One region of the Arthrobacter sp. B055-34 genome, then DNA from elsewhere that is predicted to be linked to it. Evidence: riboswitches for the same ligand, from Rfam matches in the RefSeq annotation. Region 1 holds a riboswitch; the other holds the start of a gene.

What was found. Region 1 has a riboswitch for glycine ahead of gcvP (aminomethyl-transferring glycine dehydrogenase). Riboswitches for the same ligand answer to the same signal wherever they lie in the genome.
Region 2: it holds a riboswitch for glycine, as region 1 does, so the genes downstream of both, glyA (serine hydroxymethyltransferase) here and gcvP (aminomethyl-transferring glycine dehydrogenase) in region 1, are expected to answer to the same signal.

What each region holds. Positions count from the first base shown of each region.
Region 1 is NZ_JBNHFQ010000007.1:188,445-204,070, reverse strand. Features, by position in the region: gene AC5RWO_RS14915 (MFS transporter) at 1-1,160, shown strand, start outside; gene AC5RWO_RS14910 (mycothiol transferase) at 1,211-1,732, shown strand; glycine riboswitch at 1,824-1,923, shown strand; glycine riboswitch at 1,924-2,030, shown strand; gene gcvP (aminomethyl-transferring glycine dehydrogenase) at 2,081-4,948, shown strand; gene gcvT (glycine cleavage system aminomethyltransferase GcvT) at 4,965-6,101, shown strand; gene gcvH (glycine cleavage system protein GcvH) at 6,239-6,619, shown strand; gene AC5RWO_RS14890 (L-serine ammonia-lyase) at 6,701-8,116, shown strand; gene AC5RWO_RS14885 (NADPH-dependent F420 reductase) at 8,174-8,857, opposite strand; gene AC5RWO_RS14880 (glucose 1-dehydrogenase) at 9,039-9,935, shown strand; gene AC5RWO_RS14875 (hypothetical protein) at 9,951-10,283, opposite strand; gene AC5RWO_RS14870 (hypothetical protein) at 10,541-11,302, opposite strand; gene AC5RWO_RS14865 (dTMP kinase) at 11,541-12,188, shown strand; gene AC5RWO_RS14860 (MFS transporter) at 12,285-13,493, shown strand; gene AC5RWO_RS14855 (PRC-barrel domain-containing protein) at 13,631-13,945, shown strand; gene AC5RWO_RS14850 (aldo/keto reductase) at 14,170-15,096, shown strand; gene AC5RWO_RS14845 (DNA-3-methyladenine glycosylase family protein) at 15,108-15,626, opposite strand, start outside.
Region 2 is NZ_JBNHFQ010000008.1:67,334-82,959, reverse strand. Features, by position in the region: gene AC5RWO_RS15720 (amino acid permease) at 1-885, opposite strand, end outside; gene glyA (serine hydroxymethyltransferase) at 1,028-2,359, opposite strand; glycine riboswitch at 2,507-2,604, opposite strand; gene AC5RWO_RS15710 (hypothetical protein) at 2,765-3,667, opposite strand; gene treS (maltose alpha-D-glucosyltransferase) at 3,837-6,182, opposite strand; gene AC5RWO_RS15700 (SDR family oxidoreductase) at 6,426-7,208, shown strand; gene AC5RWO_RS15695 (DoxX family protein) at 7,286-7,699, shown strand; gene AC5RWO_RS15690 (amidohydrolase) at 7,893-9,116, shown strand; gene AC5RWO_RS15685 (trimeric intracellular cation channel family protein) at 9,135-9,770, shown strand; gene AC5RWO_RS15680 (2,3-butanediol dehydrogenase) at 9,849-10,910, shown strand; gene AC5RWO_RS15675 (GMC family oxidoreductase) at 10,997-12,583, opposite strand; gene AC5RWO_RS15670 (aldehyde dehydrogenase family protein) at 12,580-14,019, opposite strand; gene AC5RWO_RS15665 (NAD(P)/FAD-dependent oxidoreductase) at 14,168-15,157, opposite strand; gene AC5RWO_RS15660 (helix-turn-helix domain-containing protein) at 15,276-15,626, shown strand, end outside.

The sequences.
Region 1 (15,626 bases):
TGATCATGGCTCTGAGCCTACGTCTCGCGGTCTCGGGTGTTTCACCCGTGCTGGCGGAGATCTCCAACGATCTGCCGTTTGGTCCTGCATCCATCGGCGTTCTCGGCATGCTCCCGACCGCTGCCTTCGCCGTGGCAGGATTCACGACGCCGGCACTGATCAGAGCACTGGGCATACCCGCGGTCCTGCTCGGTTCGCTGGTGCTGGCCGCGTCAGGCCAGATCGGACGGGCGCTGGCCTCCGACGTGGCGCTGTTCCTGGGCTTCTCCGCCGTGACCATGGTGGGTTACGGGCTGGGCAACATCGTCATGCCACCGCTGGTCAAGCGGTACTTCCCGGACCGTATCGGCCTGGTGACTTCCCTGTACGTGACCCTGCTGGCGGTGAGTACCGCTTTCAGCCCGCTGATGGCGGTGCCGCTAGCCAACACGTCCGGCTGGCGCTGGTCGATCGGCATCTGGGCCGGTGTGAGTATGGCGGCGTTGGTGCCATGGATAGCCACCTTACTGGGGGAGCGGGCAACGCGGCGAGCCGAAGCCGTTCAAAACCCGTCGGCCGCAAAGCCCCACGCGAAGGTCCGTGTCTGGTCCTCTCCTGTCGCGTGGGGGCTGGCCATGGTGTTTGCCGGGACGTCCACCAACACCTTCTCGATGTTCACCTGGCTGCCTCCGCTGCTGCTCGACGCGGGAATGGACGCGGCCCAGGGCGGCACCATGCTTTCCTATTACGCCATCCTTGGCCTGCCGACCAGCCTGCTGGTTCCCTACTTGGCGGCCAGAATGCGCAATCCCTTCCCACTAGCAGCCCTGTTCGTGCTCTGCTACGCCGGCGGATATGCGGGCCTGCTGTTGTCACCCTCATCGGGCACGATCCTCTGGATCACGTTGGCTGGCCTGGGACAGGGAACATTCGCCATGGCCTTGCTGCTGGTCAACCTGCGGACCCGGACTACCGCCGGTTCGGGTGCGCTTTCCGGTTTCGCGCAAGGCATCGGCTATTCGGTTGCCTGCCTTGGGCCGCTGACTTTCGGGCTGCTGAAAGACATCACTGGTACATGGGCAACATCGTTCGACCTGCTCGCCGTATCGCTCGTCGTCCTCGTCGTCGGTGCTTTCATTGTCAGCAAACCGCGCTATCTGGAGGACCATCCGGGGGCGTAAGGCATAGGCTGGGTTCGTTGCCGCCAATCCCGGATCTACGAGGAGCGAAGATGAAATTCAACGATCTGCTGGCAGACGCTTTCGGCCGGATCCAGGAACGGGTCCACGAAGTGCTTGATGGACTGGACCCGAACCAACTGGCCGAACGGCCCGGAGGAAACGGCAACTCTATCGCGTGGCTGATCTGGCATTTGACCCGGGTCCAAGACGATCACATTGCCGATGTCGCGGGTGTGGAGCAGCGCTGGACCTCAGGCGGTTGGTCAGAACTGTTCGATCTTCCGCTGGACACACATGAAACCGGCTACGGCCACACCTCGGACCAAGTCAGCGCCGTCACGGTGGAATCTGGAAGCCTGCTGGCAGAGTATTTCGACGCCGTGCATCGCCAAAGCCTCGAGTTCATCGGCTCGCTGACCGAAGACGAACTGGACCGGATTGTGGATACACGCTGGGACCCGCACGTTACCCTCGGAGTCCGACTTGTCAGCGTCATCGATGACTGTTTGGAACACGCCGGGCAGGCCGCCTACGTTAAAGGACTGGTCCAGCACGGCGAAGCGCGCGGCTAATGCCGGCCGCCTTGTTTGTGTTCGCCCTCACCGGCTACCATTCAAGAAGATAGAACGCACTTCAAAAGTGTCATAACTGCATATTTGCCTTCGAATTGCGGCGGGAGAGTCCTGCTGGATGAATGTCAGCGGGCGCCGTAGGAGCAATACCTCCCCAGGAATCTCTCAGGCCCCTGTACCGCCGCAGACAGGCAACTCTGGAAAGTAGTCGACCATGACGGCGCGGCTCACCGACGGTGCAAGCGGAACTTGGAAAGGTTTCCGCGGAATCTCTCAGGTCCAATACAGAGCGGGGAGGAACCCGATCCATCTGGTACAACCGTGCCGGCCAATAACTGGAGTTCCTTCATGACGGTTCAACCCACCATTGCTACATTTGCCGAGCGCCACATCGGCCCGCGCAACAGCGACGCCGAGACCATGCTCAAGCAGCTCGGCTACACCAGCCTCGAAGACCTGGTCGACACGGCCGTTCCGGCGGACATCCGCCAGAGCGCGCCGCTTGAGTTGCCGGCTGCCCGCAGCGAAGCCGAGGTCCTCGCAGATCTGCGCGCCCTCGCCGCCAAGAACATCACTGCTGTGCAGATGATCGGGCAGGGCTACTACGACACCATCACGCCGCCGGTGATCCGCCGCAATGTGGTGGAATCCCCGGCCTGGTACACGGCCTACACGCCCTACCAGCCGGAAATCTCCCAGGGCCGGCTCGAGGCGCTGCTGAACTTCCAGACCATGGTTTCCGACCTGACCGGTTTGGAAATCGCCAACGCCTCCCTGCTGGACGAAGCTACCGCCGTGGCTGAAGCCGTGCTGCTGATGCGCCGTGCCAACAAGAAGCATGCCGACGGCAAGACCGTACTGGACGCAGACCTGCTGCCGCAGACCATCGCCATCGTCAAGGGCCGCGCCGAAGCGCTGGACTTCGAGATCGAGGTGGCCGACCTCTCCGTTGGTCTTCCCGAGGGCGAGATCTCCGGCATTGTGCTGCAGCAGCCGGGCGTGTCCGGCCATGTGGCCGACCACAGCAAGGTGATCGCGGATGCGAAGGAACGCGGAGCCATGGTCACCGTGGCCGCGGATCTGCTGGCTCTGACCCTGATCACGCCTCCCGGCGAGCAGGGCGCGGATATCGCCGTCGGAAATACCCAGCGTTTCGGTGTTCCGCTGTTCTTCGGCGGACCGCACGCCGCCTACATGGCTGTGCACAAGGGCGTAGAGCGCCAGCTGCCCGGCCGCCTCGTCGGAGTGTCCAAGGACAACGCCGGCATGCCTGCCTACCGCCTAGCACTGCAGACGCGCGAACAGCACATCCGCCGCGAGAAGGCCACGTCCAACATCTGCACCGCGCAGGCACTGCTGGCCATCGTCGCCGGCATGTATGGGGTTTACCACGGACCGGAAGGCCTGAAGGCCATTGCGCAGCACGCCAACAACCAGGCGCGTGCCCTCGCCTCCGTCCTCAAGGGCGCCGGACTGGAACTGACCAGCGAGCACTTCTTCGACACGCTGACGGTCAAGGTCCCGGGCAAGGCTGCCGACGTCATCAAGGCCGCCGAGGCCAAGGGCATTAACCTGCGCGTCATCGATGCCGATCACGTGGGCATCTCCACCGGCGAATCGACGACGGCGGAGCACCTGTCTGCTGTGGCCGAGGCATTCGGCGTGGACGGTGCAGCCGAGGACATCGCGGCGGGCCTGTCGGCTACGCCAGAAGGCTTCGGCCTGGAGCAGGGCATGCAGCGCACCTCTTCCTACATGCAGCACCCCGTCTTCCACAGCCACCGCTCCGAAACCCAGATGCTGCGCTACCTGCGCCGGCTCTCGGACCGCGACCTGGCCCTGGACCGGACCATGATCCCGCTGGGCTCCTGCACCATGAAGCTCAACGCCACGGCCGAGATGGAATCCATGACCTGGCCGGAGTTCGCCTCCATCCATCCCTTCGCTCCGGCGCACCAGACGAAGGGCTGGCGCGAACTGATCGAGGATCTGGAAGCGCGACTGTCGACCATCACCGGTTACGCGGGCGTCTCCATCCAGCCGAACGCCGGATCCCAGGGTGAGTACGCCGGCCTGCTGGCCATCCGTCGCTACCACCTGTCCCGCGGCGATGAGCAGCGCAACGTCTGCCTGATTCCTGCATCGGCCCACGGCACCAACGCCGCCTCGGCCGTGCTCGCAGGCATGAAGGTTGTCGTTGTGGCTACCGCCCAGGACGGCACCATCGACCACGCCGATCTGGACGCCAAGATCGAGCAGCACAAGGACAGCCTGTCCGCCATCATGATCACCTACCCGTCCACGCACGGGGTGTACGACGCCGATGTCCGCCAGGTCTGCGACGCTGTCCATGCGGCTGGCGGCCAGGTCTACATCGACGGCGCCAACCTCAACGCCCTCGTCGGACTGGCACAGCCGGGCAAGTTCGGTGGCGACGTGTCACACCTGAACCTGCACAAGACCTTCTGCATCCCGCACGGCGGCGGCGGCCCCGGCGTCGGTCCGGTCGCAGTAGCCGAGCACCTGGTGCCGTTCCTGCCCGGCAATGCCGCGCTGGCCGCGCACGAAGGCAAGGGCGTGCCGGTCTCGGCTTCCGAGTACGGTTCCGCCGGCGTGCTGCCGATCTCCTGGGCCTACGTGGCCATGATGGGCGGCGAAGGGCTGACCAACGCGACCAAGACCGCGCTGCTGGCAGGCAACTACATCGCCTCCCGGCTGAACGAGTACTTCCCGGTGCTGTACACGGGCAACGACGGTCTGGTGGCGCACGAGTGCATCCTGGATCTGCGCGAACTGACCGCCAAGTCCGGCGTTACTGCCGAGGATGTTGCCAAGCGTCTGATCGACTTCGGTTTCCACGCCCCCACGCTGTCCTTCCCGGTGGCAGGTACGTTGATGGTGGAGCCGACCGAGTCCGAAAACCTCGCCGAGATCGAGCGCTTCATTGAAGCGATGATCACCATCCGCGGCGAGATCGACCAGGTCATCAAGGGCGACTTCAGCGTCGAGGAGAGCCCGCTGCGGCTGGCACCCCACACCGCAGCTGCTGCCATCAGCAGTGACTGGGACCGCAAATACTCCCGCGAACAGGGCGTCTTCCCGGTGTCGAGCCTGAAGCAGGACAAGTACTTCGCGCCGGTGGGACGCATCGACGGCGCCGCCGGCGACCGTAACCTGGTCTGCTCCTGCCCGCCCATCGAAGAGTTCGCTAACTAGAGGAAGGTTCCAGACCATGAGCGCTGAAACCGCTACGAAGCAGTACACCGCCCTGTATGAAGAGCACCAGAAGCTGGGCGCCTCCTTCACGGACTTCGGCGGCTGGCAGATGCCGCTGAAATACCAGAGCGAACTGGCCGAGCACCACGCCGTGCGCAAGGCTGCCGGCCTGTTCGACCTCTCCCACATGGGCGAGGTCTGGGTTACCGGACCCGACGCCGGGAAGTTCCTCGACTATGCGCTGGTGAGCCGGCTCTCCGCGGTCGCCGTTGGCAAGGCCAAGTATTCGCTGATCTGCAACGAAGACGGCGGCATCATCGATGACCTGATCAGCTACCGCCGCGCGGAGGACAAGTTCCTGGTGGTGCCGAACGCGGGCAACGCCAAGGCCGTAGCCGAGGCCCTAGCCGACCGTGCGCAGGACTTCGACGTGACGGTGGAGGACGCCACCGCGTCCGTCTCGCTGGTGGCTGTCCAGGGGCCAAACTCCGTGGACATCCTGAAGCAGCTGGTGGCCGCGGCCGACCACGCCACCGTGACCGAGATGAAGTACTACGCTGCGGACGAGGTCCACTTCACTGTGAGCGGTGCTCCGCTCAAGCTGCTGCTGGCCCGCACCGGCTACACCGGCGAAGACGGGTTCGAGATCTACGTCCCGAACGAAAACGCCGCTTCGCTGTGGTCAGCCCTGCTGTCGGCAGGCAAGGACTTCGATCTGGTGCCCGCCGGCCTCGCCGCCCGCGATTCGCTGCGGTTGGAAGCCGGTATGCCGCTCTACGGCAACGAACTGTCCCTGGAAGTCAGCCCGTACGACGCTGGACTTGGCCCCATCGTCGCTCTGAAGAAGGAAGGCGAATTCGTCGGCCGTGCCGCGCTCGAAGCCCAGAAGGAACGCGGCTCCAAGCGCAAGCTGGTCGGTCTGAAGGGCCTTGGCCGCCGTGCCGCCCGCTCGCACTACCCGGTCTCCAAGGACGGCCAGGTTGTTGGCGAAGTGACCTCGGGCCAGCCAAGCCCCACGCTCGGTTACCCTGTTGCGCTGGCTTATGTCGATATCGAGCACATCGAACCCGGCACCCGGCTCGACGTTGACCTGCGCGGCAAGCCCGAGCCGTTCGAGGTCGTCGCACTGCCCTTCTACAAGCGCGACAAGTAAGCAAACCTGCCACGAAGCTGCCGGCAATAATCCATTCGTAAGACACTGCCGCTAATTCATGGCGGCGGTGCGCTGACGGATTATTGCCGGCGGCCGCTGTTCTTCCTGATTTTCCCCTCTTTCGAAAGGTTCTATCCATGAGCACAGTTCTTTCCAACCTCCGTTACTCCGAAGAGCACGAGTGGGTGGATGCTTCCAGCCCGGTCAAGGTCGGCCTCTCGCAGGTCGCCACCGACGCCCTCGGCGACGTGGTCTACATTGACCTGCCCGAGGTCGGCTCCACGATCACCGCCGGCGAAACCTGCGGCGAGGTGGAGTCCACCAAGTCCGTCTCCGACATCTACGCACCGGTTTCCGGCGAGATCACCGAGGTCAACCAGGCCGCCATCGACGATCCGGCCCTGCTGAACTCGGATCCGTATGGCAAGGGCTGGCTGTTCACCGTCAACGTTTCGGAAGAGGGCCCCCTGCTATCGGCCGAGGATTACAGTTCCAAGAACGGCGGCGAGCTGTCCTAACAGCCGCTGGTACCGCCGTCGTTATTCATCGTCTCTAACCGGAAGCGGCAACAAGCCGCCGAAGGGCATTAAGGAGCCATCATGGCTGTAGGCGTATTCGACCTCTTTACCGTGGGCATCGGCCCCTCCAGTTCGCACACCGTCGGTCCGATGCGGGCGGCTGCCGTTTTTGCCGAGGAGCTGGTTTCAACTGGCTTGCTGGACCGCGTGGCCGGACTGCGGGTGGACCTGTACGGATCGCTCGCGGCTACCGGCCGCGGCCACGGCACCTTCACGGCAGTGATGCTGGGGCTGGAGGGTTTCCAGCCAGAACAGATCCTGCCGGATGAAGTTGAATCCCGTCTCGCAGACATGGCTTCAACCGGCGAGTTGCAGTTGTGCTCGCAGGTTGAGGGCTCGGCCGGCGTGGTCCTGGACTACAAGGTCGAGGACATGGTGCAGCATCCGCTCACCGTGCTGCCCCGGCACACCAACGGGATGAAATTCCAGGTGACCGACGACGCCGGTGCGGTCCTTCACGAGGCAACGTTCTTTTCCGTGGGCGGCGGCTTCATTGTCCGCGACGGCGAGGAAGACGAGGCCGCGCGGGAGCTGGATGCCTCCAAGCAGGAGCTGCCGTACCCCTTCCGGACCGCGGCGGAACTGCTGGAACACTGCCGCAACACCGGCCTGGGCATCAGCGACATCATGATGCTCAACGAGAAGGCCTCGCGCTCCGAGGCGGACATCCGCGCAGGCCTGATCCACATCTGGCAGGTGATGGAGGAATGCAAGGACTCCGCCATCAAGCGCGAAGGTGTCTTGCCCGGGGGACTGAACGTCCGCCGTCGTGCGCCTGACTGGCATGACCGGCTGCGCAAGGAAGACAAGGACCGGGACCACAAGTACTGGCAGGAATGGGTGAACCTCGTGGCGCTGGCCGTGAACGAGGAGAACGCTTCCGGCGGGCGGGTTGTCACGGCACCGACCAACGGCGCCGCGGGCATCATTCCCGCAGTCATGTTCTATGCCACGCACTACGCGCCAGGCATGGAGAAGGCGACGCAGGCTGACAAGGAAGACGTCATCGTGAAGTTCCTGCTGGCGGCCGCGGCCGTCGGCGTGCTTTACAAGGAGCAGGCGTCCATCTCCGGCGCCGAGGTGGGCTGCCAGGGCGAAGTGGGTTCCGCTTCCTCCATGGCCGCCGCAGGCCTGGCCGAGGTCATGGGCGGCAGCCCCGCGCAGGTGGAAAACGCGGCCGAGATTGCCATGGAGCACAATCTGGGGTTGACCTGCGATCCGATCGGCGGCTTAGTGCAGGTACCGTGCATCGAGCGCAACGCTATTGGGGCCGCCAAGGCCGTGAACGCGGCCAAGATGGCGCTGTGGGGCGATGGCACGCACCGTGTTTCGCTGGACGAGGTCATCATCACCATGCGCGAAACGGGCAAGGATATGAGCTCCAAGTACAAGGAAACCGCGATGGGCGGCCTGGCCGTCAACGTGGTGGAGTGCTAAGAGACCACAGGTAGCGCTTTAGATGGATTGGACGGTCGCGGCATTTGCCGCGGCCGTTCACTCTTTCCTGACGATCTTGATGTTGAAGTCCGCGTGGCCCAGCGCACCCATCAGCCGCAGCCACAGCGGCAGGTACATCTCCATGCCGCGCGCGGACTCCAAGCCGCCCAGATCCAGGATGTCCTCGGCGGGCCAGCCCAGCTGGCGCAGGAGCCCGGTGACCAGTGCCTTCGCGTCGGCGTCGTCTCCGGCGACAAACACGTTGTGCGGTTCCGGCAGCCGGGCCGGGTCCACCATCAGCATGTTGTTGACCGTGTTCAATGTCTTGACTACCTTGGCCGCGGGGAAACGGCGCTGCAGTTGCTCGGCCAGGCTGTCGGTGTTGCAGATGGAGAGCGACGGCGGAAACCCGGAGGAAGGGTCCAACGGATTGGAGACATCCACGATGGTCTGGCCCTCCCGAGGGCCGACTGCTTCCAAAGCCGCAAGCGATGCTGCGCCCTGGGTCGCATTCACGATGACCTCCGCGTGGTTACCCGCTTCTGCCAGCGGAACCAACGGGATGCCGGAATGGTCTTCGTGCCACGCGCGGATCGGGGGCGCGCCCGTGGCGGATGCTTCCGTCCGGGCAAGGGTCTGCGCCGGGTCGCGGCTGCCGAGCAGCACCTCATGGCCGGCCCGCTCCAAGGCTGCAGAGAGTCTGCGACCAACGGCCCCGGTGCCGATGACGGAGATCTTCATGGCCCAAACGGTAGACCTGCCGTCCGCGCGGGGTCAATGGAGTAGTAAACCGGCGCCGGCGGTGCTTTCTGCTGGCGGCCCCGGCGTCTTTCTCTCTGTGGGGCGCTTCGGGATTGACACCCGAACTGTGACCAATAGGCTGGCAAGCAGGCTTAGTTTTTGACTACCGATTGGAGCAGTAATGGGCCAGGACCAGTACACCTTCCAAGATCCCGTCAAGCGCTACCCCAGCATCGAGCCGCCCAAGCAGGACCAGCCGGAACCCGGGCTGGACAAGGAGCTGGAGCCCCAGACCGATCGCGGCGAAGACACCTACCGAGGAACGGGCAGGCTGAAGGGCCGTAAGGCACTGATTACGGGCTCGGATTCCGGTATCGGTGCGGCGGTGGCGATCGCCTTCGCTCGTGAAGGGGCCGACGTCGCCTTGTCCTACCTGCCGGAAGAGGAGGAAGACGCCAAGGTCGTGACCAGGGTGATCGAAGAGGCTGGCCAGAAAGCGGTCCAGCTGCCGGGCGACCTGACCGATTCAAACACCTGCCGCGAACAGGTCAAGAACGCAGTGGAGGGCCTCGGCGGCCTGGATATCCTGGTGAATAACGCCGGGCGGCAGATCGCCGTTGAGAAGCTTGAAGACCTCAGCGACGAGCAGTTCGACAAGACCTTCAAGACCAACATCTATGCATTCTTCTGGATCACGAAGGCGGCCCTGCCGCACCTGCAGCCCGGCTCCAGCATTATCAATACGACGTCGATCCAGGCCTACCAGCCCTCGCCGACGCTGATCGACTATGCGGCCACCAAGGGAGCGATCAATAACTTCACCAAGGGCCTGGCCCAGCAGTTGGCGCCGCGTGGCATCCGGGTGAATGCCGTTGCCCCGGGGCCGTTCTGGACTCCGCTGCAGGTCAGTGACGGACAGCCGAAGGAAGCCCTGCCGAAGTTCGGCAAGTCCACGCCGATCGGCAGGGCAGGGCAGCCTACCGAGCTCGCTCCGGCCTATGTGTTCCTGGCATCGTCGGAATCCAGCTACGTCATGGGCGAGACGCTGAACGTCAATGGCGGCTCGCCCTCGCCGTGACCGGCGGCGTGCGGGCTAGTAGGTGCTGAGGTACTGGGCGGCTTCGGTCAGCCCGAGCTGTTCGCCGAACTGCACCATGGCCAGTACAGCGCCAACCATGAGGGCGCCGAGTCCGGCGCATGCCGCGGTCATGATGCCTAGGACCTTGCGGTCCTCCGAGGTCAGGCCCGTCCGATCCGCCGGCAAAGCCAGATCCGCGGCGATGAGGTTCGGGGCCCGGTCCACGGTGCCGTCATCCAGAACGGCGACCACCGAGTTCGAGTGGCGGTCCAGCCGCATGGACGCAATGCTGCGGCCGTGCCGGGCCAGCAGGATATCGTGACCGACGCGCTGACGAGTGCGAAGCATATTTCCTCCGGGAAAATAGGGTGCCTGAAAAAGGCGTGAAATGAAGTGTGAAGTAGGCGGGCGTACACGATCTGTGGCCCTGATTCAATTTTAGTTAAGGCGGCCTGACACAACTGACCAAAACGAGGTGAATCCGGCCACCACAGCGGGTGAAGTTGGCCTCATGGGACCGTGACCTCGGCCATCAAGTGCAAGGGGAACGACAGTTTTTGGCGTGCCGCTCACCAGATGCGGCCGCCAGGGTCCCCGCCGGTTTCTTAGGACGCGATGTCCCGCCGGTCTTGGGGAGGCTGTGGAACCGCGGCGGAAGCCGGCGGCCTGCTAGGCATCGGAGGCCGCCGCACCGGGAGGGACATGCGTGGGGATGCAGGTCCTGCCGGCCTGGCGACGGGAGACTGACGGGCAGCTTCTGCGCGGGGGAGCGGGCCGACGCCTGCCACGGGAGCGTCCTTGCGTTGGAGGCCCAGTATCTTGCGTGCGATCTTGCGTCCGGCGAAACTCCGCCCCATGCCGGCCGCCTGTCGCATCAAGCCGGCAGCGGACCGGGCCGCCCATCCGGCAAGCCGTCCGGCGGCAGCAAGCAGTCGGACGCGAAGACCTGGCAATCGCCCTGAAAGATGGCCGCGGATGGCGTGCAACGATAAACCACCTGGCCAGGGCGGGCCGCCGGAGCGAAGCATGCCGGTCTTGCTGCGGACCTGCCGCAGTACAAAGGCGACGGCCTCGCTCGTGCGCTCCTGTGTGGTGTTGTAGGCGGCCGCGCGCTGGGACTTGTCCGGCCAGTTGGCCAGGAGGACCATGATGGCGGTCAGGGCAACGAGCAGGGACACCAGGACGAGCACGGCGCCGCCATAGAATGCGACGACGATTGCTTTTGGTGACTGGAAGATAGCGGCGATGAACTCGGCACTGCCGAGCAGGAGCCAGAGCCAGAATGCCCCGACGGCAAGCAGCGCTATGCCGGCACGTCTGAACTGCCGCAGCGCCTCGCGGGCGCGCCACGATTCGTCAGCCTCCACGCAACCTTCCCCCAACTCAGGCCTCTTATCGAGGCCGCCCAGGTTGATCATAGTTGGGCCAGCGCGATAACCGCGGCAGAATCGCAGTCGCGCCCCGGTGTGTCGTACGTCCCCGTCTGGACTGTTTCTGCTACGCGGCGCTGGAAGGAATCATCGGCAACCACTCAGGAACCACACAGACTCTGCCTATGGAAACCAGCTAAAGTAGATGCTCCGCCCCGGAAAGGAGTCACCGCCAATGCCCGCACGCCATCGCCAATCAGCGCCGTTGCGAATCGCGTTGATTGGTATCGACGGCGCCGGAAAAACGACGGCGGCACGTTACCTGGCGGACCAGCTCGCCTTGGGTGGGGCGCAGGTGCGGCTGTGCCGGAACCCGGGCGGGCGCAGGACACTGGACACTTTTGCCCGCCGGCTTGGTAGCAGCGCGGAAAAGATGCTCGGCGCCAGGTTGCTCAGCCGCTATGAAACGGTGGTCCGGGCCTTCGCCCTGCTCGGCAGCCTTGCCTCAATGGCTCCTGCCGACGTCGAAATCCACGACCGGTACCTGTACTGCCAGTTGGCAGCGAACGCGAAACGTGGCGTCGCACCCGGACTCTTGCTGCGCCTGCTCCGGAAGTTCGTTCCCCGGCCCGACTTTGTGCTTTATTTCGAGATTTCTCCCGCCCGCGCACTGGAGCGCATCGAGGTCCGTGGCACCGATACCGAAACGCTGGAGGACCTGCGGGACCTGGACGCGGCTTACCGTAGCTTGACGGACTTCGGCAGCTTCCGCCTGGTGCAGGCCGACAGGCCAGTGCAGGACATCCACCGCCAGATCGAGGCGATCTGCAGGCCCGCACTCACGGCCGGGCAAGAGGTCTCGGCACCTGCGAGCCGGACCTAAGCGTCAGTCATGCCGCTGCGGGAGAGGGCATGCAGCGGGCGCGATAACCTGCAGAGGGAGCGGCAAGGCTCCAGTCGAGCAGGAGACCAAGTACCTATGACCAAGCAGCCCACCGGCGCCTTACTGTTTGTCCTCAGCTGCGCCATGGGCGTGGGCCCGTTGCTGAATTACGGGCTGAGCGCCACGAGCCCGCTGATCATCACTGATCTGGGCATCAGCGAGTCACAGTTCGGCCTGCTCGCGACGGCAATCTTCGCCAGCGCCGCTGTCTGCAGCATGTGGCTGGGCCGGCTCAGCGACCGCATTTCCAACCGCGCGCAGTTGATTCTGATCTTCGCCGGTACCGCGGTAGCCCTGGTGATAGCCTCGCTGGCGCACCACTACCTCGTCCTGCTTGTCGCCGCGCTGCTCGCCGGTCCTGCCCAGGCCATCTCGAACCCCACCACCAACCGCATCATCATCCACCATGTGGCGGCGACCAAACGTCCCGGCTGGATCGGCGTGAAACAGTCAGGCGTGCAGGGCAGCCAGCTTTTCGCCGGCCTGTTCTTCCCTCCGGTCGCGCTCTGGCTGGGCTGGCAAGGAGCCACCGCACTTGCCGCAGTCGTCGCCGTCGGGCTGTTGCTGTACGGTCTGCGGCACCTGCCGGAGGAAAAACCAATAACGACGGCGACTCCCGGCCGCGCAGCTGCTCCGCCGGCCGGGGCGGAAGCCAAGGGATATCCGCTGGCCGTCTGGCTGTTTGCCGGCTACGCGTTGCTGACCGGGCTCGGCATGCAGGCCACCAACGTGTACCTGCCGCTGTTCACCGTTCGCGAGCTGGACTTTTCGCTGCTCCTTGGCGGCGTGGCCGCAGGCGTCTCCGGCGTGGTTGGGGTGACATCGCGCATTCTGTGGGGCCGCGAGATGGCCAGGGGCAGGCGGGCATCAACCCTGCTGATCCTGCTGGGGCTCGGCGCGCTGCTCGGTGCGGCAGCGCTGCTGGGGGCTGGCGAATTGGGCAGCCCGCTGTTGCTCTGGCTTGGCGTCGCCCTGCACGGGGCCACGGTGCTGGGGACCAACGTGGTGGTGATGGCCGGCGTCATGAAGGTGGTGCCCGCGCCGCGCGTAGGTTCTGCTTCGGGCGTGGTCTCGATGGGAATGTATGCCGGGTTTGCCGCAGGCCCGCTGCTGATGGGTCTGCTGCTGGAAGCCAGCGGCACTTTCCGCCCGGGCTGGATTCTGGTCGGAGCCGGCTACGTGCTTTGCGTCCTGCTGGCCATGGTGCTGCGACGCCACGGCAATCGGCACGGCGTCCCGAAGTAACGGCGCGGTAACACTCCTGCAGTCCCGCCGGGCCGCCGGTCGGAAGGTAATTGACAAGTCAAACGTCGCTGCTAAGTTCTTGGATAAGTTTACTTTCGGATTTGGAAAGCATGCTGTCCATCATAAAGGAGCATCCGATGACGCAACGGCAGGATATCCACGAGCTGCAGGACGCTACGGCGTGGGACAGCAAAGACCACAAGCTGGGTTTGGTGGGACAGGTCCACCGCGACAAGGACACGGGCCGGCTGGCATGGATTACGGTGGCGCTGGGACTGCTGGAAACGCGCGAACACTTCATCCCGCTCGCCGGGGCAAGAGTTGAAGGCACAAACGTCCACGTCGCGTACGACCATGACACCATCAAGGATTCTCCGGAAATCGACATCGAACCGGAAAAGGGTCTCTCTCCCGATGACGAGGCGAAGCTGAACCGCTACTACGGCCTCTAACTCCGCGACGCAGCGCCTCCAGCATCACTGCTCAAAGGAGGGAGCGCCGACAACTGGCATATGGTCGGTAGGATCGCGCGGCCGCTGATTTACCTGCGCGACTCGTCCACGTTCACGGTGCCGATGATGCTGTTCTTACTGGGCCATAGCACTTTTATAAAAGGCATCGCCACCACCGGCAACAAGGGCTGATGCCGCCACACCGGCGCACATGAAGAGGAGCAATGAAACAACGGGAGCTTGGCAAATCCGGACTGTCAGTGTCAGAAATCAGCTTTGGCGCCGGCGGCTACTGGGGCATGAAGGCTTTCAGCGAACGGCAGGCGGCGCGTCTGGTGGAGCAAGCCCTCGATGGCGGCGTCAACCTTTTCGATACCGGCCCCAACTACAGCCGCGGCAACGCTGAGGAGCGCCTGGGCCGCATTCTCAAGGGCCGGGGACGGGACCTCATCATTTCCACCAAGGTCGGCTCCCTGTGGTCCGGCGGGCGCAACGTGAAGGACTTTTCGCCGCGCGTCCTTGAGCGGAGCCTGCAGGAGAGTCTGAGGCGGCTGCAACTGGAGCACCTGCCGCTGCTGCACTTCCACGGCTATCCCCACCCTGCCGATCCAGCCATCGAAACAGTTCTCAAGCTCAAGGACAGGGGCATGATCGGTGCGCTGGGCGTATCGACGGGAGCGGGTGGCGCGAAACGGGCGCTGAAGCTCGGCATCTTCGACGCCCTGATGCTTGAATACAACCTGCTTGACCGTTCTCTGGAGCCGCTCATCACCAGGGCAGGGGCGGCAGGCATGGGGATCATAGTCAAGTCCCCGCTGGCCCAGACTTTATACTCGAGGAACATCTTTAGGCTCTCGAAGCCCAGCGACGTGTGGTATTTGGCCCGTGCCCTGAAAAACCATCGGCCAAAGTTCATCCATGGTCGGAAGTTCCGGTTTATCAACGACGTCGAAGGGCTCCAAGCCAGCGAGATAGCACTGGCCTTCGTGCTCAACAACAAGAACGTTACCAGCGCCGTCGTGGGCACAGTCAGGCCCGAGCACCTGAAGATCAATCTCGGCGCGGCGGAACTCGAACTCCCGAAGGAACTGCTGCGGCGCATCGAGGAGGCCGGATCGCGAGGAGTTCGTGCTGGCTCCACCGGCGCCTAATGTGGACGCCGTCAGGCAATATAGGCAGCGGCAGTCCAGAGCTGGAAGACAGCGTAGGCACGCAAGGGACGCCAGGCTTCGCCATGGGCGCGGACCTCTTGGACTGAGCTGGCACCGAGGGCACGTTTGAGTACCAGATCGCCCTCCGGATAGGCATTGCGGTCTCCGAGTGCACGCATGGCCAGATAGTCCACGGTCCAGGGGCCGATGCCGGGCAACGCCAGCAGGCGCCGGCGGATCCCGGCATGGTCGCCGGCCGGATCAATGGCCAGGCCGTCGGCACAGGCTACTGCCAGGGCATGGACTGTGCGCGAGCGGGCTCCGGTGAGCCCGACTGCCTGCTGGATCCGTTCGGCTCCGGCACCTGCGAGGGCGGATGGGGCCGGGAACAGGTGCAGGCCGGCGAGTCCGGGACTGCCGAAAGCGCTGAGGAGCCTGCCGGCAAAGGTCCGTGCGGCCGCAAGCGAGACCTGCTGGCCGAGGACCGTGCAGACGGCTCCTTCGAAGCCGTCCAGGTAACCGGGAATCCG
Region 2 (15,626 bases), on a different contig from region 1:
CAGGTTGATCACGGTCGCTGCCATGCCCAGCCCGGCCAGCGAGAACATACCGATGAAGGGGCTGTGTCCGGCCTCGAACTGGGTCCAGGGAGTGACTGCCATGAGGATGATGAGTGCGCCTACGTAGAAGAGCAGGATGCGGACCGGAATCGAGTTGATAGCCTTGGGCAGGTTCTTCTCGGGATCCTTGGTTTCGGCAGCGGTGGTGCCCACCAGTTCAATGCCCACGAAGGCGAACACGGCGATCTGGAAGCCGGCCACGAAGCCCATGAACTCGTTGGGGAAGAAGCCGCCGTGGATCCACAGGTTTTCGACAGTGGCCGGGCCGGCCTCGGACTTGAAGCCCGAAAGGATCATGAACAGACCGGTAAGGATCAGGGCCACGATGGCGACGATCTTGATCAGCGCGAACCAGAACTCCGTCTCGCCGAAGGCCTTGACGGTAACCAGGTTCAGCACCAGCAGGATGCCGATGGTGACCACGCCCGGAATCCACAGCGGAATGCCCGGAACCAGTTCGTTGGCGTAGCCTGCGATGGCGATGACGTCGGCAATGCCGGTCACGACCCAGCAGAACCAGTAGGTCCAGCCGGTAAAGAATCCGGCCCAGGGGCCCAGCAGGTCACCCGCAAAATCGCTGAAGGACTTGTAATGCAGATTGGACAGCAGCAGCTCGCCCATCGCCCGCATCACGAAGAACAGCATGAAGCCGATGATCATGTAGACGAAGATGACGGAGGGTCCGGCCGCGGAGATGGTTTTCCCCGAGCCCATGAAGAGCCCCGTGCCGATGGCACCGCCGATCGCGATCAGCTGGATGTGGCGGTTGCTCAGCTGTCTTTCCAGATGGGGTGCCCCGGATGACTGCACTGTTGCATCTTTCATTTACTACTCCTTCAGAGCGAGGATATTCGCATGGCTGGATGGCCCTGGGTGTGGGTTGCATGCAGGTTCAGGGTGCCGGTCGCTTCCCCATGTCGGCGACCGGCCCCTGGGCAGGGGCCCCGCGGTCCCTGCCCAGTCCCGGTTAGGCGCCGGCTGTTGCCAGCGGTGCCACGTTCGGGTAGAGCGGGTGCGCGGCGGCCAAAGCCTCCACGCGGTTGCGCAGTCCATCAAGGCTTGCGTCGTTCTCGGCGATCAGCGCTTCGGCAATAATGTCAGCTACCTCGGTGAAGGCCGCTTCGCCGAAGCCGCGGGTCGCCAGCGCGGGCGTTCCGATCCGCAGGCCGGAGGTGACCATCGGCGGGCGCGGGTCGAAGGGAACAGCGTTGCGGTTGACGGTGATGTCGATGGCCGCGAGGCGGTCCTCGGCTTCCTGGCCGTTCAGTTCGCAGTTGCGCAGGTCGACCAGCACCAGGTGCACGTCGGTGCCGCCGGAAACCACGGAAATCCCCTTGGCGGCGACATCGGGCTGCATCAGGCGTTCGGCCAGGATGCTTGCTCCGGCCAGCACGCGCTCCTGGCGCTCCTTGAACTCCGGCGATGCGGCGATCTTGAAGGCCACGGCCTTGCCGGCGATGACGTGCTCCAGCGGCCCGCCCTGCTGGCCCGGGAAGACTGCCGAGTTGATCTTCTTGGCGACGTCCGCGTCGTTGGTCAGGATGATGCCGCCGCGCGGGCCGGCCAGCGTCTTGTGCGTGGTGGAGGTGACAACGTGGGCGTGCGGCACCGGGCTGGGGTGCAGTCCGGCGGCCACCAGTCCGGCGAAGTGCGCCATATCCACCATGAGGTAGGCACCTACGCCGTCGGCGATCCGGCGGAATTCGGCGAAGTCCAGTTGGCGGGCGTAGGCGGACCAGCCGGCCACGATCAGCTGCGGCTTGTGCTCGTGGGCCAGCCGCTCCACTTCCACCATGTCGATCCGGTGGTCGTCTTCGCGGACCTGGTACGGAACCACGTTGTACAGCTTGCCGGAGAAGTTGATCCGCATGCCGTGGGTCAGGTGGCCGCCGTGGGCCAGGTTAAGACCCATGATGGTGTCGCCGGGCTTGATCAGCGCGTGCATGACCGATGCGTTGGCCTGGGCACCGGAGTGCGGCTGGACGTTGGCGTAGGCCGCCTCGAACAGGTCCTTCACTCGGTCGATGGCCAGCTGCTCGATGACGTCGACGTGCTCGCAGCCGCCGTAGTAACGCCGTCCCGGGTAGCCTTCGGCGTACTTGTTGGTCAGCACGGAGCCCTGCGCCTGCATGACTGCGGCGGCGGTGTGGTTCTCCGAGGCGATCATTTCCAGGCCGTCGCGCTGGCGGGTGAGTTCGTCGTCGATCTTGGCGGCGACCTCGGGGTCCAGCTCGGACAGCTGGCTGTTCAGGCTCGGGGACACGACCTGCTGGAAAGTGGACGGTGACTGAATCGTCATAAGGAACTCCATATTTCAGGCAGCGCACAACACGCCACGATGATTCGGGTTCCTCCCCGCTCTGTCTGGGACCTGAGAGTTTCCGCCGCCCGTGGGGGCCGCTTGCACCGTCGGTGAGCCGGTTTCCCGGCTGCTTTCCAGAGTTGCCTAGCCGCGGCGGTACGTGGGCCTGAGAGATTCCTGGGGAGGAGTTGCTCCTACGGCGCCTGACGAACGTACCGGCAGGACTCTCCCGCCGCAGATCAAAAGCGTCGGGCCACAGCCTCGTGACCCGCCTCACATACATTAGCGGCCCGGTGGGACGTAAGCAACATCATTTCTTAACGGCCTAGTCAGCGGCGGATCCGCTGCAGACAACGTGCGACGCCGGCACTCACCTGAGTGCCGGCGCCTCCTGGGCAAACCTTATTGCCCGGTGCCCGTCTGGTCGCCTTCGGTCACGCCGCCGTCCACCGGCGCCGGATCGACGGCGCCGCCATCAGGGGCGGTTTCCTGCTGGCCCGTGTCCTGCCGGCCGGCGCCCGGGTCGGTAACGACCTCCGGCTCCGCCACTTCGCCGGTTTCAGAGCCTGGCGCCGGAACGGGTTCAGGCACGGTCTCCACCGGCGCAGTACCGTCGGTCTCGCCGGTGGCAGGATCCTCGACTCCCGTCGATCCGTCCGTACCGCCGGAAGTGCCGTCGGTGGTCCCGGTCTGGCCAGCGCCGTCGTCGACCTGCCCGGGCTCAGCCTCGCCGGGCTCCGTGGTTTCGCCGCCATCCTCGGCCGGGGCCGCGGTGCCTGTCAGGACGCGGCCCAGGGTGGTCTGTTGCTCGGCGGTCGGCGCACTGCTGGTCGACGATGCCACCAGCGCCGAAATGGGCTTACTGGTTCCCAGTTCGACCATCGTGATCCCAGCCATGGCGATCAGGAAGGAGGCTGCGCTGACCACTCCAATCTTGGCCCAGGTCCGGGGCGTGAAGCGGCGTGCGGTGAGCTTCGCCTTGAAGTCGGCAACGGCGCTGGAGACACCGGCACGCTCGGTCCCGTCGTCGCTCGCCGGCAGGCCGCCGTTGCGCAGGCCGCGCAGCCGCGGCACGGGCAGGGTCTTCTTGGCCGCGACGGCGGCAGAACTCAGCGTCCTGGCGTAGATGGCTGCGGCTACCGTGGCGATGACCGAACCGAGGGCAGCGCCGATCAGGGTTCCCGCGACACCGAGGAAAGAACCCGCGAAGGCCGAGGTCACGGCAGCCAAGGCGGAGGCAATAGTTTGGGCACCGTTAAGGCCGAGGAGTTTCGGCCTATCTTCGGCGGAGGAGTCTTCAGCCATATTTCACACACACTTAAGGTAGGCAAAGTTACGGAAAGGTAACGCCGGCTGCCCCGAACCGGTTCCCCACCTACCGCGTTTCTATGTGAGATGCTGGTCACATTCGGCGCGCGTTGACCATTACCCCAGATCAGGGCGTGACAGGGTCCTCCGCGCCTGCGCCGCAGCTTCAGTCCGTAGCCGTGCCCGCGTCCTCGTCCGCGCCCGCTTCCGCCTCAGCCGCAACCTCTGCGGCCGGCTCCTCTTCTTCGGGCAGGGTCACCAGCAGCGCGGTTCCCTGGTAGGGCTCCAGCTGGATGTAGAAGCTGTGCAGGTCATCCACGCTGCCCACTTCTTCGCCGCTGAACAGATCGGTCACCAAGGCCCCGGTTTCCAACTGCTCGGAGCGCACCGTGCCGGCCATCTCCTGGTCCGAGAAGTTCAGGACGGTGACTTCGCAATGGCCCGATTCAAGCTGGTGCACCATGACCAGCATGCCCCGGTGCGAGACGTCCGGAACATCGAGCAGCGCACTCTTCGCGATGCCGTACTGCTCCCGGACGGCCAGGATTTTGGCCAGCTGCCGGGCAAAGGATGACTCGTCCGCGAGCTGGTCCGGCAACGTCCCGTACAGGCTGACAGCCTTGGGCATGCCGGAGGTCGGAGCCTGCCCCGTATGGTTGACGCCCATCAGGTCATGGGCGCCCCGGTTGATCCAGCGGGTGTCGCCGCGGGACAGCAGCGGGGCCACCTGCGACCGGTCCAGCGTCAGCATGCCGCACAGGTCCCATCCGGAGAGCGCGAAGACTCCCGGCTGCAGCGCGTTGTACATGGCCAGCAGCAGGTGCACCTTGCGGACCTCGATGGTCTGCTCCGGCGTGATGGTGCTTAGGTCCTTGATGCCCAGCACCGCGGTGATCACGCTCGCCGTCGTACATGCAATGCCGTTGGCCGTAAAGACCAAGTTATAGGGAGCGGCCTCCCCGGTAATGCCGTCCCGCAAGGTCTGCTGCACCTTATGGGCCAGTTCTGCGCCGGTCATTTCCTCGCCGTCGAGCTCATAGATATCGTCTTTATGCTTGGTGGTGAAGTGCACCAGTTCATAGGTCAGCTCGTCATGGTTCTGCAGCGCGTGGACCAGGGAGGCCTGGTCCACACCGATCTCCATTGCCAGGCGCAGGGTCAGCCGGAGGAATTCGGTATCGGCGGTGACCAGGGCGTGGTGGTAGCCGGGGCGGGTGACAAAGTCGTAGGACAGGTCGGGGCCGTTGGCGGACGTGGACTTGATGTCGTCGATGCTCAGGTTCAGTTCCTGGAACGTGAAGCCGCCGACCTTGCGGACCATGCTGCCGATGATCTGGTTCGCGGCCTCGGAAATCGGATGGCCCTCCGACCAGCCCGGCGTTTCCTCGGCACTCTTCTCCACGCCCAGGAAACCGTTGGCGTCCAGCCGCAGCGCGCCGGTACCCAGGTCCACCAGCGAGTGCAGGGCGTCGCCCATCACCAGGCGCATGCCGGAGAAGGTGGGGTCCAGCCAGTTGATCGACGGCTGACCCGCCTTGAAGTAGTGCAGGTACACCCACCGCCGCATTTGGCCGGTAACGTCCAGGACCGGGCCGGTGGCACTCCAGTTGGTCTCCTTGACCCCGGGCTCGTAGAAAATGACCCGCTGCAGCTCGCCGATGATGTAGCCGGCCTTTTGGAGTGCGCGTTCGGTTGCGGCGTCGATATTGACGGCGTCTTCGCCGTCGGGCACGTCCGGCAGCAGGTGCCAGTCCGACTCCGGGATGTCGATCATGTGGTAAATGCCCGGGTAGTCGCGGAAGTTCATCTCGGCCAGCCGGAAGTCCGCGCCCTTGCCGGTGTGTCCGGGCACGATGTCATCCACGATCGTTCCACCGTGGTCGTTGGCGACCTGGCACATCGCGCGGAACTCGTCCTCGGTGCCGAACATCGGATCGATCGCCATGCTGATCCGGTCGAAGTGGCCATCCACGCTCGGCGTCTGCTCCCAACCCGAGAGCCCGCCGGCGAGTTTCACCGGTCCGGTATGGATGGCGTTGATACCGATCTGCTCAAATGCCTCCCACAGACCAGGGTCCCCCAGGGCGCCGAGGAAGGACTGACCCGGCTTAGTCATGAAGGACAGCGGGTAGGCGGTGAACCACACCGAGGCCCGCTCCACCGCGGCCCGCGGATTCGGCCAGGCGAAGGGGTTCTGCCACATGCTGGCTTGGCCGGACAGTTGGCGGCCCAGCACCTTGGCGTCGCCGAGCATGGACTGGTTGCGCAGCCACTCCACGTAGACATTGTTGCGGGCATCTGGCTCGAACGGCGGCTGGCCTGGATTGAAGTGCCGCCGCCGGGCTTTGGGACGCAACGCCCTCGGACGGGCCGGATAGAACTGCTCGTCGAAGTTGATTTCCGGAATGTGCGGCTCGAGGGCCTCCTCCTGGACGGCATCAGGTTCGGCAGCTTCCGAGTTGCCACCAGAACCGTCGTCAAGGTGTTCCATCGAAGAAAGCGAATCGACCATCGAGATATCTCCTTGATCATCCTGCAGGCACCGGCCAGTACTGACTTCTTCCACACTGCCAGACGCAGGGAAACCAGACCAGTGCACCTCCGCAATCAGGCGTGCAACGGACAAAACCGCGGCGTGGCGGCGTAATGTCCGCAGAGTCACATCCGGTTCTGGATGGTTAGCCACCATTCATGCGTTTGCATAGATAGAAGCCGGCCAACCAGCCGGACCATCAAAGGGGAAAGAAGGTAGAACATGCAACGGTTCTCAGGTAAATCCGTCATTATCACCGGCGCCGGATCAGGGCTCGGCCGTGCGGCGGCACTTCAGATCGCCAAGGAAGAGGGCAAGCTGACCCTGGTGGATCTGAACGAGGTGGGCCTGAAGGAGACCGCGGAGGAAATCCGCCAGGTCGCACCCAAGGCCGACGTGCTGAACGTTACCGCCAACGTCGCCAACGAGTCCGAGGTCGAGAACTACGTCGCCGAGGCCGTCAAGCGCTTCGGCAGGATCGACGGGTTCTTCAACAACGCCGGAATCGAAGGCAAGCAGAATCCCACCGAGGACTACGGCTCCGACGAGTTCTCCAAGGTCGTCAACATCAACCTCAACGGCGTCTTCTACGGCCTCAAGCATGTCCTGAAGGTCATGAAGGAACAGGGCTCCGGCTCGATCGTGAACACCGCCTCCGTCGGCGGCATCCGCGGCGTCGGCAACCAGTCCGGCTACGCCGCCTCCAAGCACGGCGTCGTCGGACTCACCCGAAACTCGGGCGTCGAGTACGGCCAGTACGGCGTGCAGATCAATGCCATCGCCCCGGGCGCCATCATGACCCCGATGGTCGAGGGCTCGCTCAAGCAGATCGACCCGGAAAACTGGGAAGAGGTCGGCAAGGGCTTCGTCGAGCCCAACCCGATGAAGCGCTTCGGCAAACCCGAAGAGGTTGGCCACCTGGTCGCCTTCCTGCTCTCCGGCGACGCGGCCTTCATCAACGCCGCAGTCATCCCGATCGACGGCGGCCAGTCCTACAAGTACTAACCCAAACCCAGCCGCCGCCGTCGTTGTGAGGAAATAACGACGGCGGCGCCCGGCCGGGCTCAACGTACAGTGAGCAGATGACGCCAACTTCGAAGTCCATGGCGACCACCAAGCTCCCTGCCGGCGCGCTCGGCCTGGCCGCGCTGCTTACCGCCAGCGCCGCCAACCACTTCGTCAGGCCCCGTTTCTACTATCCCGTCGTTCCGCAAGCCATCACTACTGCTTCAGGGCCGCTCACCCGCGATGGCTGGGTGCAGATCAGCGGAGCACTGGAATTCGCAGCCGCCGCCGGGCTGCTGCTCCCGCAGACCAGGCGCGTCGCGGGCATCTGCACCGCAGTGATGTTCGCCGGTTTCACCGCCGGACATCTCAGCGCCCTGAAGCACGCGTTCGGGCCGACGGGCACCAAGCGGGCACGCATCATCCACAGCCTCCGGCTGCCGTTGCAGGTTCCACTCGTGGTTTGGGCGTGGCGCACGCGGCAGGTCTGATCCAACGATGGAAGGCCTCAGGCGCCGTGGCTGCCAGCCACGGTCGACCATCCTAAACGTGAACGGGCGAGTAATGGTGCCGCCATTCTCCGGGCCATTGTTACGATGAGTCGAACCGCGCCCTCCGCTTGAGTGCAGGCACCTTGTGCAGCCGCCAACTGCCGTGGAAGCGCCTGGAGAAACCGAGGAAACAATGCCAGCATCCGTCCTGCTGACCGACGAGCAGCGCACCCGCATGCATGATCTCTACCGCCAGTTGCACGAGCATCCCGAGCTCTCCATGCAGGAGCACCGGACGGCCGCACTGGTTCAGGCTGAACTGCAGCAACACGGGGTCGATACTTTCAGCTGCGGCGGCACCGGCGTCATCGGCGTCCTGCGCAACGGCGAAGGACCGGTGGTGGCGTTCCGTGCCGATATCGACGCGCTGCCGATCAAAGAAGACACCGGCCTGCCCTATGCCAGCACCGCTACCGGCACGCTGGCGGACGGCACCGAAGTTCCCGTCATGCACGGCTGCGGCCACGATGCCCACGCCGCCGCCCTCTTGACGGCCGCGCAGCTCCTGGCCGGCATCAAGGACCAGTGGGCAGGAACCGTCGTGTTCATTTTCCAGCCCGGCGAGGAAACCGGGGCGGGCGCCAGGGCGATGGTGGAGGACGGCCTGTGGGAGAAGGCGCCGAAGCCTGAGGTGGTCTTCGGCCAGCATGTCATGCCGGGGCTGGCAGGCACCGTCCAGTATGTGCATGGCCACCCCATGACCCAGGCGGATTCGTGGAAGGTCACCCTGCATGGCCGGCAGTCCCACGGCTCACAGCCGCAGGACTCCATCGATCCCATCGTGCTCGGCGCCCACATCATCACCCGCATCCAGACCATCGTGTCCCGCGAGGTGGATCCCCGCCGCTCGGCCGTGGTCACCGTCGGCACCTTCCACGGCGGATTGAAGGAAAACATCATTCCCTCTAGCGCCGAATTCACGCTCAACGTCCGCACCTTCGACGAGACAGTGCGTGCCACCGTCCTCGGCGCGCTGCGGCGCATCATCAAGGCCGAGGCCGCTGCATCCAATGCGCCCGAACCCACCATCGAGGTGCTCTCCTCCTTCCCGCCGAACTCCAATCACCAGCAAGCAACCGACGACGTCGTCAACGCTTTTCGGCAGGAACTCGGCGACGCCAACGTCATCGAGGGCGAACCAGTGATGGCCTCGGAAGACTTCGGCAACCTGGTTGAGCCCATCGGCGTTCCTTCCGTCTACTGGTTCTTCGGCGGCCATCCGGCGGAAACCCTGGCCGCCGACCGCATCCCGGTCAACCATTCGCCGCTCTTCGCTCCGGTAATGGAACCGACTCTCTCCACCGGTGCCCGCGCCGCCGTTGCCGCAATCCTGTCCAAGGTCGGTCTTGAGCGCTAGGCAGCAAGGGACGTGGCCGTGGACATCCTGCTGATACTGGATCTTTTCGGTACGTTCTTCTTCGCCATGTCCGGCTGCCTCCTGGCCGCCCGCCGGAACTTCGACATCGTCGGCTCCCTGCTGCTCGGGTCCCTGGTGGGGCTCGGCGGCGGCGTCATCCGCGACCTGATCATCTCCCAGTCCGTCCCGACCGCCTTCGTCGAACCGATCTACCTGGTTGCCCCGGTCCTGGCCGCCGCCGTGGTCTACTTCCATGTGCTCGGTGTCCAGCGGTTCCGGCGGACCCTGCTCATTTTCGACGCCGGCGGGCTGGCTCTGTTCTGTGTCACCGGCACGCTGAAGGCCCTGGATTCCGGCATGGGCCCAGTGACTTCCGCGGTGCTGGGAATTACGACGGCGGTGGGCGGCGGCGTGCTGCGCGATGTGGTGGCCAACGAGGTGCCCCAGATCTTCAACCCCCGCGGCGTCTACGCCGTCCCGGCCATGCTTGGCGCTTCGCTGGTCACCCTGCTCTCCCAGCTGGGCTGGTTCAACGCCTACACCGGCACCGCGATTGCCGCCGTCGTTTTCTTGTTGCGCGTGCTGTCCCTGCGGTTCGGCTGGCGCGTGCCGCTCGCAGGCGGAGCGAAGAACCCGAGCTCGGCTACGGACTAAGCCGCCCCTCCGCCATTCAAAACCCCGCCGATCATCAGTAGGCTGAAGTTTCCGACGTCGTGAGGAAAGAGGTCTGTTGTGAAGGCTGCCCGCTACTACGATCAAAGGGACATCAGGATCGAGGACATTCCGGAACCGGAGCTCAAGCCCGGAACCGTCGCCATCGATGTGGCCTGGTGCGGCATCTGCGGCACCGACCTGCACGAGTACCTCGAGGGGCCCATTTTCATTCCGCCCAAGGGCTCTCCGCATCCCATCTCCGGCGAAGAAGCGCCCATAACCATGGGACACGAATTCTCCGGCACCATCACCGCCCTCGGGGACGGAGTGAGTGACCTGGAAGTGGGCCAGAACGTCGTCGTCGAGCCCTACATAATCCACGACGACGTCGACACCGGGCCCGGCGAGGAGTACCAGCTGTCCAAGGACATGAACTTCATCGGGCTGGGCGGCCGGGGCGGCGGGCTGTCCGAGAAGATCGTCGTCGAGCGGCGCTGGGTCCACCCGATCGGGGACATTCCCCTGGATCAGGCGGCACTGATCGAACCGCTGTCAGTGGGGCACCACGCCTTTGTCCGCAGCCAGGCGAAGTCCGGAGACACCGCCATTGTCGGCGGTGCCGGTCCCATCGGGTTGCTGACCGCCGCCGTGCTCAAAGCCTCCGGCCTGACCGTCTACATCTCGGAACTCAGCGAGGCCCGCAAGAAGATGGCCCGGGACACCGGTGTGGCCGATCAGGTGTTCGACCCGAGGGAAGGCGACGTCGCGGCGAAGGTACGCGAACTGACCGGAGGTAGGGGCGCTGATGTCGGCTTCGAGTGCAGTTCCGTTCCGGTGGTCCTGGACATGCTGATGGACGCGGTCCGGCCCGGCGGCGTCATCGTCAACGTCTCGATCTGGGGCCACAAGCCAGAGGTGGACATGCCTTCCCTGGTGCTCAAGGAGATCGATCTGCGCGGCACCATCGGCTACGCCAATGACCACGCCAGCACCATCAAGTTGGTCCAGGAGGGCAAGCTTGATCTGGCCCCGTTCATCACCGCCAAGATTCCGCTGGACGAACTCATCAAAGGCGGCTTCGAGCAGCTCATCAACAACAATGAGGAACACGTCAAGATTCTGGTGAATCCGAACGAATAATCACCACGATCGCCGGTGTGCGGCTCGACGCAAGCAACCCTCCGCTGGCTAACGACGGCGGAGGGTTGCTTACGTCTTGCGACCTCTTAGACCGTGGCCGCCCCGCTTGGTACAATCACGGCCTCGTCGGTTACCGTGGCTGCTTCGTTCACCAGGAGTGCTGCTGCGCGTTCACCGATCATGATCGACGGCGCGTTGGTGTTGCCCGTGGGCACCAGCGGCATGATGGAGGCATCGGCGATCCGCACGCCGTTGAGGCCATGGACCTTCAGCGTGCGCGGATCCACCACCGCGTCCTGGTCCAGCCCCATCCGGCAGGTGCCGACCTGGTGGTGGTAGGTCACTACGGAATCGCGCACGTACTGTTCCAGGTCCTCGTCGCTGTCCGAGACCTCCGTACCCGGGTAGAGCTCCTCCGCGCCCCAGTCAGCCAGCGCCGAACTGCGTCCGATCTCCCGACACTGCCGAACCGACGCCACCAGGGCGTCGACGTCGGCCTGTTCCGACAGAGCGCCGAGGTCGATGCTGATCGGATCGCTGGCTTTCGGCCCGGTGAGCCGGATTTCGCCGCGGCTCTGCGGCCGCACCAGCCCGCCGAGCATCGAGAAGCCGTTCTCCGGACCGGTCATCTCGCCCTTCGCGTAGCCCTGGGAGTACATCGGAACCGAGAAGAAGATCGGCTGGGTATCGGGCACGGCCAGATCCGGGCTGCTCTTCGCGAAGAAGTGCACCTCCGCCGGGGCCACTTCCGAAGCCGGCACCGGCTTGCTCGTGCTGAAGACCACCGGGGAGAGCAGATGGTCCTGCAGGTTCTTCCCCACGCCGGGCAGATCGTGCACCGGGCGTACGCCGGCCTCACGCAGTTCGTCGGCCGGTCCGATCCCCGAGCGCAGCAGGAGCTCCGCCGAGTTGATGGCACCGGCGGACAGGATGGTCTCCGGTGCCCGCAGCGTCTTGGTTTCACCGTCGTGCTCGAACTCCACACCGGCCACCGCACCGTCCTCGACGATCAGCCGGCGGACGTGCGCACCGGTGAGCAGCGTGAGGTTGGCATTGTCGACTACCGGCTTGAGGTAGGCGTGCCAGGTATTGAAGCGCTTCCCGTCACGGACGTTGAGCTGCATCCGGGACACACCCTCGACGTCGCCCGAGTTGTAGTCCTCGTTGAGCTTGATACCCGTTTCCACAGCCCCTTCCAACATGGCTTCCTGGATGGGATTGCGCGGGAAGTCCTGGGCGACATCAAGCAGACCCGAGTCGCCGCGCGTTTCGGAGGCCCCGCCGTCGTACTTTTCAATGGTTTTGAACACCGGCAGGACGTCTTCCCAGGACCAGCCGGGGCAGCCCAGGTAGGCCCAGGTGTCGTAGTCCTGCTTGGCGCCGCGCACCCAGATGGTGGCGTTCAGGGCGTGCGAGCCGCCCATCACCTTGCCGCGCGGCAGGTGGAGCGTGCGGCCGGAGCACCCCTGCTGCTCGGTGGTCTGGTAGTCCCAGTCCTGCGGGCTGTGCCAGAGGGCGCCGAGGTTGTAGAGGTGCGCGATGTTGGGGTTGGTGTCGTCATCGCCGGCCTCGAGGACGGCGATGCGCTTGCCCGCATCGAGCAGGCGGCGGGCGATAACGTTGCCCGCCGAGCCTGCACCGACGACGATGTAGTCGAAGTCCTGCGCGGTCACTGGCTGATCACCTGCGGGGTGCCCAGGGCCTTGAGGCCGGCGACGCCGAATTCGAGGCCGTAGCCGGACTGCTTGGCGCCGCCGAACGGGACGCGCGGGTCAACGGCGCCGTGCTTGTTGATCCAGACCGTGCCGGCCTCGATCCGTGCGGCGACTTCGCGGGCCTTGGCCGGGTCGGAGGACCAGACCGAGGCGCCGAGTCCGACGTCGAGACCGTTGGCCATGCTGATTGCTTCGTCGACGGTGCTGTAGCGGATGATCGGCAGGGCCGGGCCGAACTGCTCCTGGGCCACCAGCGGGTTGTCGTTGTCGATTTCCGCGACGAGGGTGGTCGGGTAGAAGTAGCCGGGCTGGCCGGTCTCGGGGTTGCCGCCGGTGAGCACCTTGGCGCCGCTGTCCTTCGCCTGCTGGACCAGGTCCGCGACAATGTCGAACTGGGCCTTGTTCTGCAGCGGGCCGAGCACGTTGTTCTCGTCCAGCCCCACACCCATCGGCATGTTCCGGGCGACCTCGATGAGTTCCTCGCAGACCTGGTCGTAAAGGGAATCGTGGACGTAGAGGCGCTTGAGCGCGGCGCAGGTCTGGCCGGTGTTGATGAACGCTCCCCAGAACAGGTCCTGCGCGATGGCCTTCGGGTCCGCGTCCTCGAGCACGATGCCCGCGTCGTTGCCGCCGAGCTCCAGGGTCAGCCGCTTCACCGTGTCCGCGGAGGAGCGGATGATGGCCTTGCCCGTCGCGGTGGAACCGGTGAACATCACCTTGTCGATCTCCGGGTGGGAGGCCAGTGCCTCGCCGACCTCGCGGCCGCCTGAAACCACGTGCAGCAGGTCCGCCGGCAGCGCCTGGTTGATCACCGCGGCCAGCGCCAGCACGCTCAGCGGCGTGTACTCGGACGGCTTCATCACTACCGTGTTGCCCATCCGCAGCGAGGGCGCGAGCTGCCAGACGCTGATCATCATCGGCCAGTTCCACGGGCCGATCGCGCCGACGACGCCGAGCGGGCGGTAGTGCACCTCGGCATGGCTTTCGCCGTCGTCCACCACGACCTCGGGCTCCAGGACGAACGACGCCGTGGCGCGCAGCCAGGCGGCGCAGGCACCGACCTCGAAGCGGGCGTTCGGGCCGTTCAGCGGCTTGCCCTGTTCGCGCGAGAGCAGCTCGGCGAGCGCCTCGGCTGATGCCTCGATGGCGTCCGCTGCCTGATTCAGGTACTCGCTGCGCTTCTCGTGACCCAGCGCAGCCCACTCCGGCTGCGCGGCCTTGGCGGCAGTGACGGCCGCATCCAGATCAGCCGCAGTGTGGACGGGTGCTTCGGCGACGACTTCACCCGTGGCCGGATCCTTGATCGGCCGGGACTCCCCCGCAGGCGCAATTGCGGCCAGCAGGTCCTGGTAGGTCTGTAAGGCGGTGCTCTGGGTCTCGGTCTGTGCCGACATCGACGTCTCCTGTTCATTCGGCGCCGGTCTGACTCCGGCGCGCTGGATCGCTCACTCTCTACTGTGCCTTGGACCACAGTGCACCGTCTTGTGTTTCCCGGCAGGCCCCTTGTCTACCAGCGCCGAAGTTCAGTTGGCATCGCGCAAACTAGACAGATACAGCGCGGGCTTCCACCGCCAGCCGCGTGTCTTCGACCATCAGGTCGGCGTTGATCATCGCCCCCGTGTTGACGCCGGCGGCCGCGGCCACAATCACTTGGGCCGCAAGGTTGGTGACGTTGCCGGCAACGTAGACGCCCGGTACCGATGTAGCCCCTGTCGGTTCGGACGGGACGAAGGTTCCCATCACGAAGTCGCCGAAGTTCTGCTCCGCTGTTTCCAGTCCCAGATCGTCAAGGAAGCCAGCCCGCGCATCCATCCGGGTCGCGACCGCAACCGCCTGCCGGGCAAAGACTTCGCCGCTTGCCAGCCGGACACCTGCCAGCACGTCCGACTCCGTCTCCACCGCGGCGACCTCGCCGGCAACCACTGTGATGCCGCGTGCTTCTAACTGCTCGGCTTGCTCGGGCGAAGGCGCCTCAGCAGTGTGCAGGAACAGCGTCACGTCATCGGTCCACTGGCGCCACAGCAGCGCTTGGTGCATGGCCAACCCGATGTTCACAGCGATGACGCCGATGGCTTGGTCGCGGACTTCCCAACCGTGGCAGTACGGGCAGTGCAGCACGTCGCGTCCCCATCGTTCCGCGAGACCCTCGATGGCAGGCAGACCATCAACCAAACCTGCCGTTACTAGCAGGCGCCGGCTCCGCACGGAACGCCCGCCGTCGATCCCCACCCGGAATCCGCCGTCGTTCTCCTTACTTGCGGTGGTCACCGTTCCCGAGACAATCTCCGCGCCGTAGCCGAGAACTTCTTCCCGGCCGATGGCGTACAGCTCGCCCGGCGGAGTGCCCTCGCGGCCAAGGTAATTGTGCACGTGGCCGGCCGGGGCGTTCCGTGCCTCGCCCGAATCAATGATCAGCACCGAGCGGCGTGCCCGCGCCAGGGTCAGCGCGGCGCCCAGCCCCGCGGCACCGCCGCCCACAATAACGACGTCGTACAGCTCCTTGGCCGGCACAGTTGCCGTTGTTTCAGTCATGTCTTTGTCCTCCATGTTTAAACCGTCCAGCCGATCCTTGAGATCCGCCGTCCCTTAAGTGTTCGCCCTGGGGACGAAAAGTGGCAAGTAAGTTTGCTGGAATGGCAAAATGGAGGCTATGACCGAAAACTTGGGTCCAATGCTCGACGCCGTTGGCCCGCGGCTCAAGTCCATACGGCAGGTAAGGGAGACCACGCTGGCTGAGCTGTCCGCGGCAACAGGCATCTCCGTCAGCACGCTTTCACGGCTTGAGTCCGGGCAGCGACGGCCTACGCTGGAGCTGCTGCTGCCGCTGGCGCAGACCTACGCGGTGCCGATCGACGAGCTGGTTGGGGCGCCGCCAACCGGTGATCCGCGGGTCCATCTGCGTCCCATCAAGCACCACGGTGCCACCATCCTGCCCCTCACCCAGCGGCCGGGCGGGCTGCAGGCCTACAAGTACGTCCTGCCCGCCGTCACCCGTCCTGCC